DNA from 4 places in the Aquamicrobium sp. YD-1-mutant5 genome. Region 2 is predicted to be linked to each of the others. Evidence: riboswitches for the same ligand, from Rfam matches in the RefSeq annotation. Region 2 holds a riboswitch; each other region holds the start of a gene.
What was found. A riboswitch is a leader RNA that binds a small molecule or an ion and turns the genes downstream of it on or off. The one in region 2 is predicted to bind cobalamin.
Positions count from the first base shown of each region.

Region 1: another riboswitch for cobalamin. It lies ahead of AC5XE7_RS10890 (DUF1852 domain-containing protein); the one in region 2 lies ahead of AC5XE7_RS03180 (TonB-dependent receptor domain-containing protein).
Region 3: another riboswitch for cobalamin. It lies ahead of metE (5-methyltetrahydropteroyltriglutamate--homocysteine S-methyltransferase); the one in region 2 lies ahead of AC5XE7_RS03180 (TonB-dependent receptor domain-containing protein).
Region 4: another riboswitch for cobalamin. It lies ahead of AC5XE7_RS16500 (CbtB domain-containing protein); the one in region 2 lies ahead of AC5XE7_RS03180 (TonB-dependent receptor domain-containing protein).

Region 1 is NZ_JCAKKP010000005.1:198,300-202,557, reverse strand. It holds gene AC5XE7_RS10905 (hypothetical protein) at 1-506, shown strand, start outside; gene AC5XE7_RS10900 (HP1242/YdcH family protein) at 782-1,015, shown strand; gene AC5XE7_RS10895 (outer membrane protein) at 1,283-2,029, shown strand; cobalamin riboswitch at 2,279-2,493, shown strand; gene AC5XE7_RS10890 (DUF1852 domain-containing protein) at 2,592-3,641, shown strand; gene AC5XE7_RS10885 (methionine synthase) at 3,669-4,258, shown strand, end outside.
Region 2 is NZ_JCAKKP010000002.1:103,238-107,495, reverse strand. It holds gene AC5XE7_RS03185 (ABC transporter ATP-binding protein/permease) at 1-61, opposite strand, end outside; gene AC5XE7_RS03180 (TonB-dependent receptor domain-containing protein) at 141-2,471, opposite strand; cobalamin riboswitch at 2,568-2,764, opposite strand; gene AC5XE7_RS03175 (enoyl-CoA hydratase/isomerase family protein) at 3,094-3,831, opposite strand; gene AC5XE7_RS03170 (acetate--CoA ligase family protein) at 3,880-4,258, opposite strand, start outside.
Region 3 is NZ_JCAKKP010000008.1:123,621-127,878, forward strand. It holds gene metE (5-methyltetrahydropteroyltriglutamate--homocysteine S-methyltransferase) at 1-2,297, opposite strand, end outside; cobalamin riboswitch at 2,392-2,602, opposite strand; gene AC5XE7_RS13270 (ABC transporter permease) at 2,678-3,937, opposite strand; gene AC5XE7_RS13275 (ABC transporter ATP-binding protein) at 3,952-4,258, opposite strand, start outside.
Region 4 is NZ_JCAKKP010000013.1:126,917-131,174, forward strand. It holds gene AC5XE7_RS16480 (isovaleryl-CoA dehydrogenase) at 1-364, opposite strand, end outside; gene AC5XE7_RS16485 (TetR/AcrR family transcriptional regulator) at 333-974, opposite strand; gene AC5XE7_RS16490 (hypothetical protein) at 1,070-1,702, opposite strand; gene AC5XE7_RS16495 (CbtA family protein) at 1,706-2,440, opposite strand; gene AC5XE7_RS16500 (CbtB domain-containing protein) at 2,453-2,662, opposite strand; adenosylcobalamin (AdoCbl) riboswitch at 2,710-2,791, opposite strand; gene AC5XE7_RS16505 (histidine phosphatase family protein) at 2,861-3,412, shown strand; gene AC5XE7_RS16510 (pyridoxal phosphate-dependent aminotransferase) at 3,423-4,258, opposite strand, start outside.

The DNA of each region.
Region 1 (4,258 bases), on a different contig from region 2:
GCATATTCGCGGCTGCGGCATTCTGGTGGTATCGGCTCAAATATATGAGCGACGCCGCCAATGAGGTGGCGGATGCCGTCGGCAAGGTGCGCGGCAACATGCGGCGCAACAAGCTGCGCAAGAAGGCCGCCATCGCACCGGTCGCAGTCATCGATCACCCTGTTACGGCTGCCGCCACCGTGGTGATGGCGATAGCGGCGGAAGACCGGCCGGTGACCGATATCATCGAGACACGCGTGCGCGAGCAGATCGCCCTGATAGCGGGAAGCGACAAGCAACTCGACGAAGCCATCGCCTATGCGAAATGGGCCAGCGATCAGGTTGCCGACGTGCCGACCGTCATCGACAAGACGGCCGAATTCCTGAAGCCTCTTCTCGACGAGACCGAGAAAGAGCAGTTGCTCTCGATGGTTTTTGCCGCGACGCGTGAAGCCGAGCGCCATGCCATGTTCAGGGAGCGGACCGGGCGTCTGCGCCGCAAGCTGGGGCTCGAAACCGTTCACTGACACGGCTCAATCGCAAAATCTTGTGCCGCCTCGTCAGCAGTCGCCCAATCCTGCGGGCTGGTGCTGCGGCGAAGACGGCGTTTTTTTGAAATCACCGACAGGCAAGGCAAACTCTCAACCCGGAATTCTGCATGCGCCATTGGGGGGCCTGCCCCGCACGGCGAAGGCTGTGACCTGCGATACGATGTTCCGCTGGGTCAGCCATTTGTTTGACATTGATCAACCGGGCCGACGCCCTACCTTCTATGTTTGGGAAGCAAACCACAGGAGGCGACATGTCAAACACCCCGCATACCCTTGGCGAAGAATTCCCCGGCAAGCTGGATGCAATCCATGCTCTCAAGGCACAGGATCCGGAGTTCGCCCGTGTCCTCGAAGAGTATGACGACGTCAACGATCAGATACACAGGTCCGAGACGCGTATCGATACGATCAGCGACGATGCCGAAACGGAACTGCGCCGCCGCCGCCTTGCTCTCAAGGACAAAATTGCCTCCGCGCTGAGCTGATAGTAAATCAGCGCAGGTTATGCCCGGTGGGGCGGTGAATTAAGCATAATCTTTACCTATGGTAAGATTATATCCGGTGCCACTCAGAAACTTTTTCCTCTGAGTGGCTTCACTTCGTTTTGTGTATGTTTAATTTATTGTTAACTATTCAAATATCTGTATTTTATGGACTTTTGATCTTCATAACGAAATGTGTCTTTTATGTTACAGACATTTTACGATGACGATCGTAAGTTAATTTCACGATTTCAACTAAGAGGTTTTGTCATGAGAAAAGTTCTCTCTCTTGCTGCTGTTTCTGTCATTCTTGCTTCGGGTGGCGCTTATGCTGCTGATGCGATTGTTTACAGTGAGCCTGCTCCGGTGGCTCCGGCTTCCTTCTATAGCTGGACCGGCGGTTATGTCGGCTTCAACCTTGGCTATGGCGGCGGCAAGGCAAAGCATCCGTTCAGCGTCACCGACACGACGGGTACACTGGCCAGCGGTTCGCTGAATATGAACTCCAGCGGTTTCCTTGGCGGCGTTCAGGCGGGCTGGAACTTCCAGGCTGATCAGATCGTCTATGGTGTCGAAGCTGATTTCCAGGGTGGAAACGTCAAGGGCGAAACCAATATCTCCGTCAATGTGCCTGGCGCTGGCGCTCTTGATGCTGCCATCGGCACGAAACTGAACTGGTACGGCACGGTTCGCGCCCGCCTCGGTTATACGGCGACCGACCGCTTCCTCGTCTACGCCACGGGTGGTCTCGCCTATGGCGAAACCAAGAGCTATGCCAAGGGCAATCTGGGCGGTACCGCCTTCAATGAAAGCGTGAAGAAGACGAAGACCGGCTGGACTGTCGGTGCGGGTGCGGAATATGCCGTGACCGACAACTGGACCGTGAAGTCGGAATATCTCTACACCGATCTCGGCAAGGCGAATGTGTTCTCGGACACCGTCGGTGGCGCTGATGTCAACATTGACCGGAAGTTCAACTTCCATACGGTCCGGGTTGGCTTCAACTACAAGTTCTGATCTGGTTTCTCTCTGGAGCGTTTCCAGGAAAAGTGGAAACACTTTTCCGGTTCGGAAATGCGACAAACCAAAGACTTAGAGCCGTTCAATGACTCCGTGAAACACTGAACGGCTCTGAAATCGAAGCCCCGGCAATCAGCCGGGGCTTTTTTTGTTCAGATGCCGGCATCGAAGAACCGGATATTGGTATTTGCGACTTAAAGATATAAGCATTCCTTTATGTCCTATTGACTTCGGACTGGAATTGCAGGAAGGTGCGCGTGCCTAGGTTCTCCGGTCGTTGCGCGCAACGCGCCGGGGCTAAGAGGGAAGCCGGTGCCTCGTCTTTTCGGGAAAGCCGGAGCTGCCCCCGCAACTGTAAGCGGCGAGTTGATGTCCAGCATGTCACTGGGGTGAAACCCTGGGAAGACGGACAGCAGCGCTGACCCGTGAGCCAGGAGACCTGCCTTGGCGAAATAACGTCCACGGGCGGGGTGTCCCGGTGTGCCGTAGCGGAGACCGCGTCGCGGCCGATCCTGCTATGTGTCCGCTGACCCATGCCCCCAACTTATTGGGGTAAGTCATGTCTCAAACCGCAATTTCCGATGCCTCCCCGGGGGCGCCGTCGGTCGCTCGCCGACCGGTCGCGAGGAATCACGATTTCACGTTTCGCCTCAAGAGCCTTCGTTTCGATGAGGATTATCGTCCCGCGGACAGCACGCGTATCACGACCAATTTCGCCAATCTGGCCCGGGGCGAGAACCGTCAGGAAAACCTGCGCAATGCCCTGAGGATGATTGACAACAGGTTCAACGCACTGGCGCATTGGGACAACCCCAAAGCCGATCGTTATTCTGTCGAGCTTGAGATCATTTCGGCTGAGATGACCATTGGCGATGAAGGCGACAGCGATGCCTTCCCGCTCATTGAAATATTGAAAACGATTATCGTTGATCACAAGACCAATGAGCGCATCGAGGGCATTGTAGGGAATAATTTTTCCTCTTACGTGCGGGACTATGACTTCAGCGTGCTCCTGCCGGCGCATAACAAGGATCGGGCTGAATTCAGCATCCCCGATGATTTCGGTGACCTTCATGGAAAATTGTTCAGGTGCTTCCTGAACTCAAACGCCTATAAAGAGCATTTCAACAAGCCTCCGGTCATTTGCCTGAGCGCGTCAAGCAGCAAGACATACCGCCGGACAGAAAACCATCATCCTGTATTGGGCGTTGAGTACCAGCAGGGCGAGCTATCTTCGACCGATCTGTATTTCAAAAAGATGGGGTTGAAGGTTCGCTATTTCATGCCTCCGAACAGCGTTGCGCCGTTGGCCTTCTATTTTGTCGGAGACTTGCTGGGTGACTACACCAATCTGGAGCTGATCAGCACCATCAGCACGATGGAGACTTTCCAGAAGATCTATCGGCCCGAGATCTACAATGCCAATTCTGCTGCTGCGGCACACTATCAGCCAAGCCTGAAGCATCAGGACTATTCGCTGACCCGAATTGTCTATGATCGCGAAGAACGCAGCCGGCTGGCCATCGAGCAGGGAAAATTTGCCGAAGAGCACTTCATCAAACCATACAGGGCCATTCTTCAACAGTGGTCCGCCAGCTACGCTCTTTGATTGAACGGAAACAAAAGGTTATCTGTCTTGAAAACGCTCTTGCCTACATCAACAGCCGGCAGCCTGCCAAAACCCTCCTGGCTTGCAGAACCTGAGAAGCTCTGGTCGCCATGGAAGCTGCAGGACGAGGAACTGGCCGAGGGCAAACGGGACGCTCTGCGCCTATCTCTGGACGATCAACGGCAGGCGGGTATCGACATCGTCAGCGACGGCGAGCAAACGCGCCAGCATTTTGTCACGACGTTTATCGAAAACCTCAACGGTGTCGATTTCGAGAAGCGTGAGACGGTCCGAATTCGCAATCGCTATGATGCGAGCGTGCCGACGGTCGTCGGCGCTGTTTCCCGCCAGAAGCCGGTTTTTGTCGAAGATGCCAAATTCCTGCGTCAGCAGACCACGCAGCCCATCAAATGGGCTCTGCCCGGTCCGATGACCATGATCGATACGCTCTATGATGCCCACTATAAAAGTCGTGAGAAACTGGCCTGGGAGTTCGCCAAAGCCCTCAATGAGGAAGCCAGGGAACTGGAGGCTGCCGGCGTCGACATCATCCAGTTCGACGAGCCCGCATTCAACGTCTTCTTTGATGAGGTGAATGACTGGGGGGTGGCGACCCT
Region 2 (4,258 bases):
CACCCCTGCCGCTGGTACAGAGCTTCAGGATCCGCGAGACATGGCGCAGTATCTCAATCATCGTCAGGTTCCGTTCTCGACATGACCATCGGACAGAGCAGACAAGCCGTCACGCATGACGGCTTGTCTGCTGTTGCTTGCTAGAAACGCAGCGTTGCTCCCAGCTTGAAGGTGCGCCCCGGCGCAACCTGCGCCTCAAGCGGGCGCGCTCCCGCCGTGGCGGCGGAGGCAGGGGTGACATCGTAACCGTAGAGGCTGTTTCGGAAGTAGCGCGTGTCGAACATGTTCTGGATGCCCGCGTTGAGCTCCAGATTGTTGCGCGGCTTCCAGTTCAGATAGGCATCGAACACCGCATAGCCACCCGGCAGGAAGGCGTTCGGGCTGGCGCGGCGGGTCACCGCTGCGCCAAAGGTGCCCAGAACCTCCGCTTCCAGATTCCAGTCGGCGATGAAATGGCGCAGGCCAAGCACCGCCGTCAGCGGCACGGCCCCGTCGAAGGGCGTCTTCTTTCCACCCGCCACTCTTTGCGTGCCATGCTGGTAGGAGATCGCCGCAGATGCCCACCAGTCGGCATGGAACTCATATTCGCCGGCGATCTCGATGCCCCACAGTCTGACATCCTCGACATTGTCATAGGTCCAGACATTGGGCCGCGTGGGATCGAGATTCATCGGCCCGCGAATGAAGTCCTGATAGTCGGCATAGAAGACACCGGCGCTGAAGCTTCCGCGATCGAACAGCCCTCTGAGACCGATCTCGTAGTTCCTGACCGATTCCGGCTTCAGACCGGGATTGGGCAGAACGATGCCGCCGATGAACGGGTCGCTGGCCGAAACGAACATCTGCTGCGACGTCGGCATCTTGAAGCCTTCGCCATAGGAGGCATAGGCTGAATAGCTGTCATCCAGCTCGTAGATCAGGCCGAGCTTCTTGATGAGCCTGGTGTTGCTCGTCACCTCGGGCTCGTTGCCGGGAAGGGGCTTGTATCCCGTGTCCCCGGTGGGATCGATCCTGTAGGTCGCAAAGCGAACGCCGGGCGTGATCCTGAGCCGCCCGTCCAGCAACTCCATCTCATCCTGAATGTAGAAGTCCGCCCGACGGGTCTTCACTTCGGGGAAGTTGTAGCCCTGATTGGTCTGGATCGTCGTCACGCCGGTGTCGGATCGGTGGACGATATTATAGCCGTCATAGGAGGAATCCGTCAGATCGCCGTCGAAACCGTAGATCAGCTTGTGGGCGATGCCGCCGGTGGCGAAACGGCTGGTCAGCTGCACATCCGCCTCAAGGAAGGTTTCGCCATAATTGCGCACGGGCGTGTATGTGTCCGTACGCGTGGCGAAGATGCGTGTCTGCGTGCCCGACGTGTCGCGCTTCTGCGGTGAATAGGACAGCTGCCACTTGATTTCGTCGAGCAGCGGCGTGTTGAGCGTCCATTTGTGCTCCAGCGCCAGACGCGTCCTCTGCATGTCCAGCTCGCGCGGATAGCTGGCGCTGGCATAGCCGCTGGAGGCGGCAAAAGCGTCCCACACCTGATCGACTTCGGTGTGGCGCCTGAAGAACTCCCCGGTCAGCCTGAACTCGTGATCTTCAGGGGTCCAGATCAGCTTGCCGAGCGCGTTCCATGCGTAGGTGTCGGCATCGAACAGCTTGTCACAGCCGAAAGAGGCCGGACGCGGACATCCCCAGATGCCGCCGTCGGCGCGCGCATTCCTCAGCCGCGGCTCATGGGCGGACAGGTGGCCGAAACTCGCCAGCATCTGGAAATCGCCCTGCGAGGCCGCCGCCGTGAACTGCTTGCGGAAGCTGCCGTCGAAGCTGTCATAGGCGCTCTTGATTTCACCCGCCCATGGCTTGTCGGAACCATCCAGCAAATCCTGCGGATCGCGGGTGCGAAACGAAACGACGCCGCCCAGCGCATCCGCCCCCCAAAGCACGGAAGACGGACCGCGAACGATTTCGACCGCCTTCATGTTGAAGGGATCGGCAAAATCGCGGCTGCCGTAGATCGTCTGTTCCTGAACCCGCGCGCCATCGACAAGGATCTGCACACGGTTGCCACCGACGCCCCGGATGCTGAACGAACCGAGCTGGCCATAGGGATTGTTGAGAGAGGTTTCGCGGTCGACGCTCAGACCGGGAAGATAACGCACCATGTCGTCGATATCGCGAACGGCCCTGCTGTCGAGTTGTTCGCCGGTCAGGATGGTGACGTTCTGCGCGACGTTGAACAGTTCGTTCGGGCCGCGCTGGGCAGTGACGGTTATGCGCTCCAGAAGAATGGTTTCTTCGGGCGTCAAAAGAGGAGCCCGCCCCGCTTCAATGTCCTCGGTGCTCTGCTCGGCTCTCGTTTGCCCGAAAGCATTCCCCGAACCTGCCAGAGCGATCGCCGCCACCCCAAGGCCAAGCCATGCGATAAAGCCCGGCCTGCGGCGACCCGTATTGTTTGTGGTAGAATATGTGAAGACAGCCATTGCTCCCCCTCTCTTTAACAACGGGGTTCGCAAGACGGATGCCGCGCCCGGTTTCCTTTACCGAATGCCGCACATTCCAGTGGTCCACCCCGCCCACCGAACTTCCATGGTCAGGCAGGTCTCCTGGCTCACAGGTCATCATGCACCGTCTGTCTTCCCGGGAAAGCCAGTGACTACAGGCGACGGCGCACTCTCTGCTTACAGTTGCGGGGCAGCCCCGGATTTTCACCGGATTCCCTCTTAGCTTTCGCTCTCCGGAGACAACGAAAGAACCATAACCGCGCTCCCGATAACATGGACGCCCGGCAAGTCAATTGCCGCCGGACAGTTAAAGCATACCGCTCGAAAGAGGGAACCGGATTCGAGGCAATAACATTCGTGAAAACAATGGCTTAAAGCAGAATGAGAAAATCCGAAAGATCGCGACACGCTTCAGGTCCGGTCGCCTGCGCCACACCTCGCCGCAACGATGCGCCGGCGGCCGTGCGGGGAGGTTCAGATGGCTGCGGCAGCCGCCGGCAAGATGCCCTGTGACAGACACGGCAATGACGTCGGCCGGCGCTGACACGGCCCCACAGGCAGCCTCTGGGCCTGAAGGCGGCCGGGAAATGGCGGATCGGTTCTATCTGCCGTTGAACACCGGCTTGCGCTTTTCCCGGAACGCCGCAACGCCTTCCTTCAGGTCTGCGCTGGTGCGGACGACGGCAAGGTCGCGCTGGGCACGCGCAAGCTTTTCCGAAGGTGTCTGGATAAGCGTATGATCGACGACGAAGCGCTTCAGCGTCTTCAGCACCAGCGGCGCCATATCTTCCATCTCGCGGGCCATCGCCAGCGCGGCCTCCAGATGCCTGCCGTCTTCCACCACCTCATTGGCAAGCCCGATCTCGCAGGCGCGGCGGCCGGAAACGGTTCGGCCAAGCAGCATGATCTCCATGGCCATCTTATGCGGTATGCGCCCTGCCAGCGTGGCAATCATGCCGCCTGTCAGCCCGACCTTGCCTTCCGGATAGGAAAAACGGGTGTTCTCGGTCACCACGCACAGATCCGCCATTGCGGCCATCACCAGCGCCCCGCCGACGCACCAGCCATGGACAGCGCATATGACCGGCTTTTCCGTGACGATGCCGATCGTTGGTATGCAGCGCCAGAGTTCGGGAATGTCCGAGACATCGGCGCCGGAAGAAAACGCCTTTTCCCCTGCGCCCGTGATGATCGCGACCCGCTGATCCGAGCTGTCAAATTCGGCAAAGCGCCGCTGCATCTCATTCGCCACCTCGGCATTGATGGCATTCATCTTCTCCGGGCGGTTGATGGTGAAGATGGTCGTCCTGCCATCCTGTCTTACGTCCAGTGCTGACATTAAGTCCTCCAGTGCTGTGCATGTCCGGGCCGCTCCGGCCGCCGGATATCAGTTGTCGTCGAGCAGAATGCGGGCGTCGACGGCCACGCAACCCTTTCCGGCCTCTGCAACAAGAAGCGGGTTCACGTCGAGTTCACAGAAGCGGGGGCCGATGTCCGATACGATCCAGCTGATCCGCGACACGGCCTGGGCAGCGGCATCGATGTCGAGTTCCGCGCTGCCCCTGAAGCCCTGCATCAGCTTTGCGATCTGCAGGCTTTCGATCATCGATCGTGCCTTCTTCTCGCAGACAGGGGCCATCGCCACCGCCACATCCCTGAGCAGCTCGACCAGAACGCCGCCGGCGCCGACGATGATCATCGGGCCGAACTGCGGATCGTTGCGGGCGCCCACCAGCAGTTCAACCTTGCCGGTGCGCATTTCCTGA
Region 3 (4,258 bases), on a different contig from region 2:
GCGGCCACCATGTTAACCAGCGCCGGCTTCACCTCTTCCCACTTGCGGGTCTTGAGGCCGCAATCGGGGTTGATCCAGATCTGGCTGTCGGAGAGGCGCTTGCGCGCCAGTTTTAGCAGGTCCGTCATTTCTCCCGTATGCGGAACGCGCGGGGAATGAATGTCGTAGACGCCCGGCCCGATCTCGTTCGGATATTTGTAATTGCGGAAGGCATCGAGCAGTTCCATGCGCGAGCGCGAGGTTTCGATGGAGATCACGTCGGCATCCATCGCCGCGATGGCGTCGATGATGTCGTTGAACTCCGAGTAACACATATGGGTGTGGATCTGGGTCGCATCCTCCACGCCCGTGGACGCCAGCCGGAAGCTGCCGACCGCCCAGTCGAGATAGGCCTTCCAGTCCTGCTTGCGCAGCGGCAGGCCTTCGCGCAGCGCTGCCTCGTCGATCTGGATCATCACGGCGCCCGCCTTTTCGAGATCGACCACCTCGTCGCGGATCGCCAGAGCGATCTGGCGGCAGCTTTGCGAACGCGGAATGTCGTCGCGCACGAAGGACCAGTTGAGAATGGTCACGGGGCCGGTGAGCATGCCCTTGACCGGCCTGTCGGTCAGTGACTGCGCATATTCCCACCAGCGCACGGTCATCGGTTCCGGGCGCGAGACGTCGCCGTAGATGATCGGCGGGCGAACGTAGCGGGAGCCGTAGCTCTGCACCCAGCCGGCCTGCGTGAAGGCGAAACCGGCAAGCTGCTCGCCAAAATACTGCACCATGTCGTTGCGCTCGAACTCGCCATGGACCAGCACGTCGAGACCGATTTCCTCCTGCCAGCGGATCGCCGCTTGCGTCTCCCTGCGCAGGAAGGCTTCGTAGTCGGCAGCGCTCAGTTCACCCCTTGCATGGGCAGAGCGCGCCTTGCGCACCTCTGCCGTCTGCGGGAACGAGCCGATGGTGGTGGTGGGGAATTTCGGCAGGTCGAGCTTGCCGGACTGCTTTTCACGCCGCGCGGCAAAAGCGCTCCTGCGACGTTCCATGGCCCCGGTGACGGCGGCAAGCCTGTCGCCCACCTTCCTGTCGTGCACGCTCGGAGATTTACGGCGCGAGGCAATGGCGTCAGCCGAGGCCTGCAGGGCATCCGCAACCCCGGCGCGGCCCTCCGACACCGCATGCCCCAGCACGACCAGTTCGTCGAGCTTCTGCGTGGCAAAGGCGAGCCAGGACTTCAGCTCCGCGTCCAGCGCCGTTTCAAGTTCCAGATCGACCGGAACATGCAGCAGCGAGCAGGACGACGCGATCTCGATACGATCGAGCGGACGTGCCTCCACCACCGGCTTCAGATAGTCCAGTATGGCATTGAGATCGGCGCGCCAGACATTGCGGCCGTCGATCACGCCGAGTGACAGCACTGTGCTGGAGGACACCTTCGCCGCAACGGCTTCAAGCTGCTCCGGCGCGCGGGCCAGATCGACATGAAGTCCCGACACGGGAAGCGAAGCGGCGAGGTCTAGATTGTCGCCGAGCGCGCCGAAATAGGTGGCGAGCATCAGGTTGAGTGCGGGAACCTCGGTGGCGAAGTGATTGTAGGCCGCTTCGAGCGCGGCGCGTTCACCGGCTTCGAGATCGAGAACCAGACAGGGCTCCTCAATCTGCACCCAGTCGGCGCCGGCCGCGTGCAGGCGGTTCAGCAGGTCGGTATAGACCGGCAGAAGCTTGGGCAGCAGCGAGAGCAGATCGAATTCCTCGCCGCCGGACTTGGCAAGCCGGAGGAAGGTCACCGGCCCAAGCACGACCGGGCGCGTGTGGATGCCGAGCGCCTTCGCTTCAAGGAAATGATCGACCGGCTTGGTGGTGGCCAGCACGAATTCCTGATCCGGCGCCAGCTCGGGCACCATGTAATGGTAGTTGGTGTCGAACCACTTGGTCATCTCCAGCGCCGAGGTGGAATGGACATGGCCGGGATGGCCGCAGGCGGCATCCCCCTCACTGCCGCGCGCCATGGCGAAATAAGTGTCGAGCGGCACCTCGCCGCCGGTCCAGCCATAGCGCTGCGGGATCGCACCGACCATGACAGCGGTGTCGAGCACATGGTCGTAGAGCGAGAAATCATTGGACGGAACGCGCGTGACGCCCTTTTCGGCCTGAAGCCGCCAGTTATCTGCGCGCAGACGTCTGGCCGTTTCGAGCAGAGCCTCGGCGCTGTCCTTGCCCGACCAGTAGTTTTCAAGTGCGAACTTCAGTTCGCGGCGGCGGCCGATGCGCGGCACGCCAAGCGTTGCGACGGAAACTTTCGATCTAGCCATTCCATAGACCCCGATGGTTGGGGCGGATGCGCGAGGCAGCCGTCAACACCCGCACGATGCGGGCATATCATGGCCTCCGGGACACCCCGCCCGTGGACGTGTTTTCGTCATGGCAGGTCTCCTGGCTCACGGGTCATCGCCTGCGTCCGTCTTCCCAGGGCTTTCACCCCAGTGACCTGAATGGACGCAAGGCTATCCGTCTACAGTTGCGGGGGCAGCGCCGGCTTTCCCATGGAAGGCACCGGCTTCCCTCTTAGCTTCGGGGCAAAATCCCGCCCCGAAGAACCACGACGCCTTCAATCTCGGCGTTTCGGCAAACGATGTCAATATCACATAAAGAAATGTTTATATCGTGATTTACTTTACTGGCAATACTCTTGCTAGGCGCGCAATGCCTGCGCCGGGCTCTGGCGATAGGCGATCAGCGCGGGAAGAAGGGTTGCAATGGCGCAGGCGAGCAACAGGCCGGCCAGCGTCCACAGGTCCGCCGTCTGGAATTCGACCGGCATGGCGACACCGCTGCTTTTAGCCAGATGCGAGGAGATTGCCCGTACGATGGCATAGCCGATCGCGAAGCCTGCAATGACGCCAGCCGCGACGAGCATGAAGACCTCCAGCCAGACCATGCCCATCACCACAGGCCGCGGCGCGCCGAAGGCCCGCAAGGCGCCGATCTGGCGCCGGCGCTGGAGAACGTGAACCGCCACCACCATGAGAATGGCGGCACCGACAAGCCCCTGCGCGCCCATAGCCACGAAGCCGAGAACACGGCGGGCATCACCCAGCGTGCCGTAGAGCCGCGTCAGCACCTCGCCGGGAAAGACGGCGAGCGTCGTTTCGGTGCGGTATTGCTGACGCAGATTGTAGGCATCGGCAATGCTCTTGGGCTTGACCAGAATGGCGGGAACGCCCGGATTGTCGGCGCTCAGCAACGCGGCCTCGTCGACCGGATCGCCCGCGAAGCCCGGCCCATGGTCGTGGCCGTGATCGTGCGGAACGTGAGCGACGGCGGCCAGCCCTGCCGTCTCCGCCTCGTGATCGTGGTCGGCATGTGCGGCCCACACGGACTGGATCGGCACCAGTATGGCCCGGTCCCACGGCGTGCCGGTTGGCGCCATGCGGCCGACGACGCGGTATTCCACATGCGCATGCACCTCGCCCGCCTCCCCGACGCTGCCATGAAATGGATGGAAGCTGTCGCCGATGTCGCGCGTCACCTGAGAGCCGACGATGGCGTCGCCCAGATGGCTGAAGCCCTCGCCCCCGGCCAGTCCGCCCAGCATGCCGATGGCATCGCCGGTGGTGCCGACGATGGGATAGCCGCCCACAAAGTCGCCGAAACCGACCGGGATGGCGTTTTCAACGCGCGGATCGGCGCGCAGGGCCGATAATGTCGCCGGCGGCAGCAGTTGCAGTGGTGCTGGCTGGAGAAAGATGGACGAGAGGATGAGCTGGGTTTCCGAACCGGCCGCGCCGACAACCAGATCGAAGGCTGCGGCGGCGCGGGCGCTGCCAAGCCGCAATGCGCGCTCCTGCAAGGTGACGGACACGCCGAGCGCCGTCGCCAGTGCGATCAGCAAGGCGAGAATGAGCGCACCGATCCAGTTGCGGCGCAGGTCGGCAAGAATGAAATGAAACATCCGGTATCAGATCCTCATGCAGCCAGACGGCCGTTTTCGAGCCGCAGCGTGCGACTCATGCGGCCGATCAGCCGCTCGTCATGGCTTGCCACGATCAGCGTGGAGCCCGCCTCTTCGGCCAGATCGACCAGCAGGCTGGCGACCGATGCGCCGGCTTCCGCGTCGAGACTCGCGGTCGGCTCATCCGCCACGATCACGCCCGGACGGCCGACCAGAGCGCGCGCCACGGCCACGCGCTGCATCTGGCCGCGCGACATCGTGCCGACGAGCTGACCGGGGCGCTGGATATCGACCCGCGCCAGCAGATCGCGGGCCCGCGCC
Region 4 (4,258 bases), on a different contig from region 2:
CCGAGCACAGCGCCGGCAGGTATTTCTCCTTCTGGGTGTCGGTGCCCCAGCGGTTGATCTGGTTCACGCACAGGTTCGAATGCGCGCCGTAGGAGAGAGCGACCGAGGCAGAGGCGCGGGAAAGCTCCTCCATCGCCACCACATGGGCCAGATAGCCCATGCCGGTGCCGCCGAAGGCCGGGTTGGCGGTCATGCCAAGCAGGCCGAGCGCGCCCATTTCTCCCCACAGATGGGCCGGGAATTCGTTGCTGCGGTCGATCTCCGCCGCCAGCGGCGCGACCTTTTCCTGTGCGAAGCGGTGAACGAGGTCGCGAAGTGCCGCGACGTCTTCGTCAAGCCCGAAGTCGAGTGCCTGCGTGTACATGCTGTGTCTCCCGGTTCGTGGTCGCCCCGACAAGGCGCATTGTCATGGAAAGATAGGTCTGCGTCACCCCTTCCACCGAAAGCCGCTCATCCGGCCGGAACCAGACGATGACGCCGGTGATCATCTGGATAACCGCCATGGCGGCGAGCCCGATGTCGTCCAGATCGAAGACGCCGGCTTCCGTGCCGTCGCGCAGGATGGCGCGCAGTTCCTTTTCGTAGGAGGTGCGCAGCCGCAGGATGAAGGTCAGCCGTTCGGGTGAGAGGCTGCGCAGCTCCATGTTTGAAATATGGGTCTGCGAGCGCCGCTCGATATGAAAGGCGATGTGGTTCGCCACGAAGGCGGCAAGGCGCGTGGTGGCGTCCGTGGCGGCAGGCCGAGCCTCGCTCCATGCGCCGAGCAATGCCTCCATGTGCTCGCGCATCAGGGTGAACAGCAGGTCTTCCTTGGTGGGAAAGTAGCGGTAGAGCGCCGCCGCCTGAACGCCGACCCGCGCCGCAAGCTGGCGCATGGACACGGCCTCGTAGCCGTGGCGCGCGATCAGATCGACGGCGGCCTCGCGGATCGCCGCTTCCGTTCTCTCGCCATCCGATCCTGCGGTGCGTGCCATCGGGTTCCTCCATCCTCTTAATAAAACGTACGTTCAATTAATTCAAGAGGTGGGCGAGATATTGAATGGCAGGGGATAGCAGGTCGATTGTGAACTCAGTCGCGGTTGTCAGGCCGCGCGCGTCCCTTGCCGAGCACCATTCCTGCCGCGGCAAAGGCCAGCCCCAGTCCGGAAAAGGCGGCGAGACTCGGGAGATGTTTCGGAATGTCGCTCCATACGGGGCGAACCACGCTTGCCGTATCGAAGGTGTCGGCGCTGTATTGGCACAGCACGAAGGAGGATTCCTTGCGTACCATGTCTGCGTCGATGCGCGATACGAGATCTTCCACGGCTGGTTTGTTGGCCGATGTTTCACGCATGTGGGAAAGCAGCTCGCGCGCGGCCGACAGATAGGCGTGGGCGCATTCGTTGAAGGGGCTTTCCTCGTCGGCCAGCGTGCCGGGAACCAGCCCCCACAGGCAATAGGTGTACTGGATGTTGCCGTAGTTCAGCAGGCGCACGAAGGTGTCGTCCACCTGCCGCTCCTGCGCGGCCAGTTTCATGATGTCGCTGCGATAGTCGGCGATCACCGCCATCTGCCCGTGCGACAGGCTGGCGATCGGGATGCCCTTGATTTCTTCCGGGTTGAAGCGTCGGTGCGCTTCGGCCTCGTCGGTGGCAAAACCCGTCGCTGCAAGGGCAAGAACAAGCGCGGCACGCGCCAGAGGAGGGGCGTGCCGCGCCTGCATTTCTCAGGCCGTCCGGCTGCGCTGGCGGGTCGCCAGCGCACGCTCGGCAACCGCGCCGAAGCCGAGCCCGATCACCGTCCACAGCACCGCATGCATGCCGAGCGAGGAGGTGCGGAAATGCCAGATCAGATCGGCCGAATAGCCTTCTGGAATCTCGTTCACCGTCGGCAGCGCATATTGGGCGATGGCGATGATGACGAGGAAGGCGAGTCCGCCGACGATGCCGGCATTCCAGCCGCCCAGCTGGCTCCACAGCCGCCGCGCCAGCGCAACGGCAACTACGGCCGCGATGATCGACACGATCAGCATGACGAAGAACAACTCGGTGCGCTCGCCGATCGTTTCGGGATTGCCGACGGCCGGCGGTGTCGCCGGATATTTCATGGCCGGAGCAATCACCACGGCGATGAAGGCGGCGATCGCCAGCAGACCGGCGGTGGCGCGGGGCGTGAGCGTGACGACACGCCCGTAGACGAAGGCGAAGACCAGCGCGAACAGCCCGCCGATGGCGGCACCGTAGACGACCGACCCGGTCAGCAGGCCAAGTCCGGCCTGGGTTTCGCGGCTGACCAGTTCTTCCTCTTCCTCGGCCGGTTCGCCGGAGGCTGCGGCCGCCGCTTCTTCATAAGCGATGGCAGTGTCAATGTGTGGTTCGCCGAACACGCGGGCAAAACCGAATGCGAACAGACCAGCGAGGACGCCGATCAGCATCCCGCGAAGCAGAAGATTTCCAACCATGGCGCTGTTCTTTCAGTGGCAGGGGAAGCCGAGGAGGTGACGCGCGTCATGAACGAATTCATGCGTGCTCAGGCTTGAGAACAGGGTCGTTGCCCCTTCTTCTGCGCCGATGAAATAGATGCCCAGAATCATGAGCAGGCCGCCGAAAATAGCCCATGGCATGATTTCGCGAACCGGAATCGGAACCGGCCGCACTTCTGGTGCAAAAGTAATGTCGGACATCGTGCTTCTCCCTGGGATCCTGCGTCCCGTTCATGCAAGCTGGGGAGACGAACCAAGGTCTGACTTCCGGCACCCCTGCCGGTCACAGTGGCGCGACCGTGCTGGATTTTCACCAGCTTCCGGATCCGTAACCTTTGCCGAAATTACCCGCCGTCCTGTATGGCTGTCAATTGAACTGAAGGGGAGACGCGAGAGAATATGACAGGACGCCTGACCCTGATTTGTTGTGGCGCGACCGCAGCTTTGCGCCGCAATGCCTTTCATCGCGATGAGCCGCTGGAACAGAAATCGCTCTCTCAGGCGCAAAGGCTGGCCACTCAAATCCCGGGTGCGGACCGCGTCTGGCACGGGCCGGAGTTCAGGGTGCTGGAAACGGCGAATGCTCTGGGCCTGATGGGGGAGCCTGTCGCGGCTCTGGCCGATCAGAATTTTGGCTTCTGGGCTGGCCGCAGGCTTGCTGAACTCGATCCGGCGGAACTTGCGACATGGATGTCCGACCCCGATGTGGCACCGCACGGCGGCGAAACGCTGAACGATCTGCGCCGGCGTATCGCGGCTTTGCTGAAGGAAAACCTCGGCCTTTCGGGGCATACGCTTGCGATCACGCACCCCGCAGTCATTCGTGCTGCCGTCTGCGAAGTGCTTGGCGCGCCATCGCAGGCTTTCCGGGCAGTAGATGTTCAGCCTCTCAGCCTGACACATTTCACCAGCGATGGCCGTCGCTGGGCTCTGCGTATAGTCTCCGGATGAAACGGCAAGCCTATCCTGCGCGAGCAGCGGCCAGTGCTTTCGGCAGTTCCTCGGCCAGAATATCGAGCTCGTGGTCGAGCCCGACGCTGATGCGGACACAGCGATCCAGCCCGGCCACCATCGGCTTGCGGATGAACACCCCGCGCGCCAGCAGGTTCTGGAGCACCTTCAGAGCAAAAGGGCCGTCCGTGCCGCAGTCCACGGCCACGAAATTGGTGGCGGAGGGCAGGGTGTCGAGCCCGTTTTCCGCAGCGATCGCGGCGATGCGCTGCCGTCCGGCTTCCACCTTGCGCACCACCTCTGCCAGCCATGCCTGATCCTTGATCGCGGCCTCGCCCGCGATCTGCGCCATGCGGCTGACGCCATAGTGATTCCGGATCTTCTCGAAGGCGGCGATAACCGTCTCTTCTCCGATGGCATATCCGCAGCGAATGCCGGCAAGCCCGTAAGCCTTGGAGAAGGTGCGCATGCGTACCACGTTGGGGCGCGAAACATCGATTGCCGGCAAGGCGGAAGCTGGCGCCAGCTCGCAATAGGCCTCGTCGAGAATGAACATGGTGGTCTCGGGCAGGGCTTCGACGAAGCGGCTGATCTCGTCGGCATCCCACCAGCTTCCCATCGGATTGTCAGGATTGGAGAGATAGACCAGCCGGGAGTTTTCCCGTCGCACCGCTTCCAGCAACCCGTCAAGATCTTCGCGGTCATTCTTGTATGGCACCGGCACCAGCCTGCCGCCGACGCTGGCAATATGGAAATTGAACGTGGGATAGGCGCCAAGCGACGTCACCACCGGTTCGCCCGCGCCCACATACATGCGCGCGATCAGCCCCAGCAGCCCGTCTATGC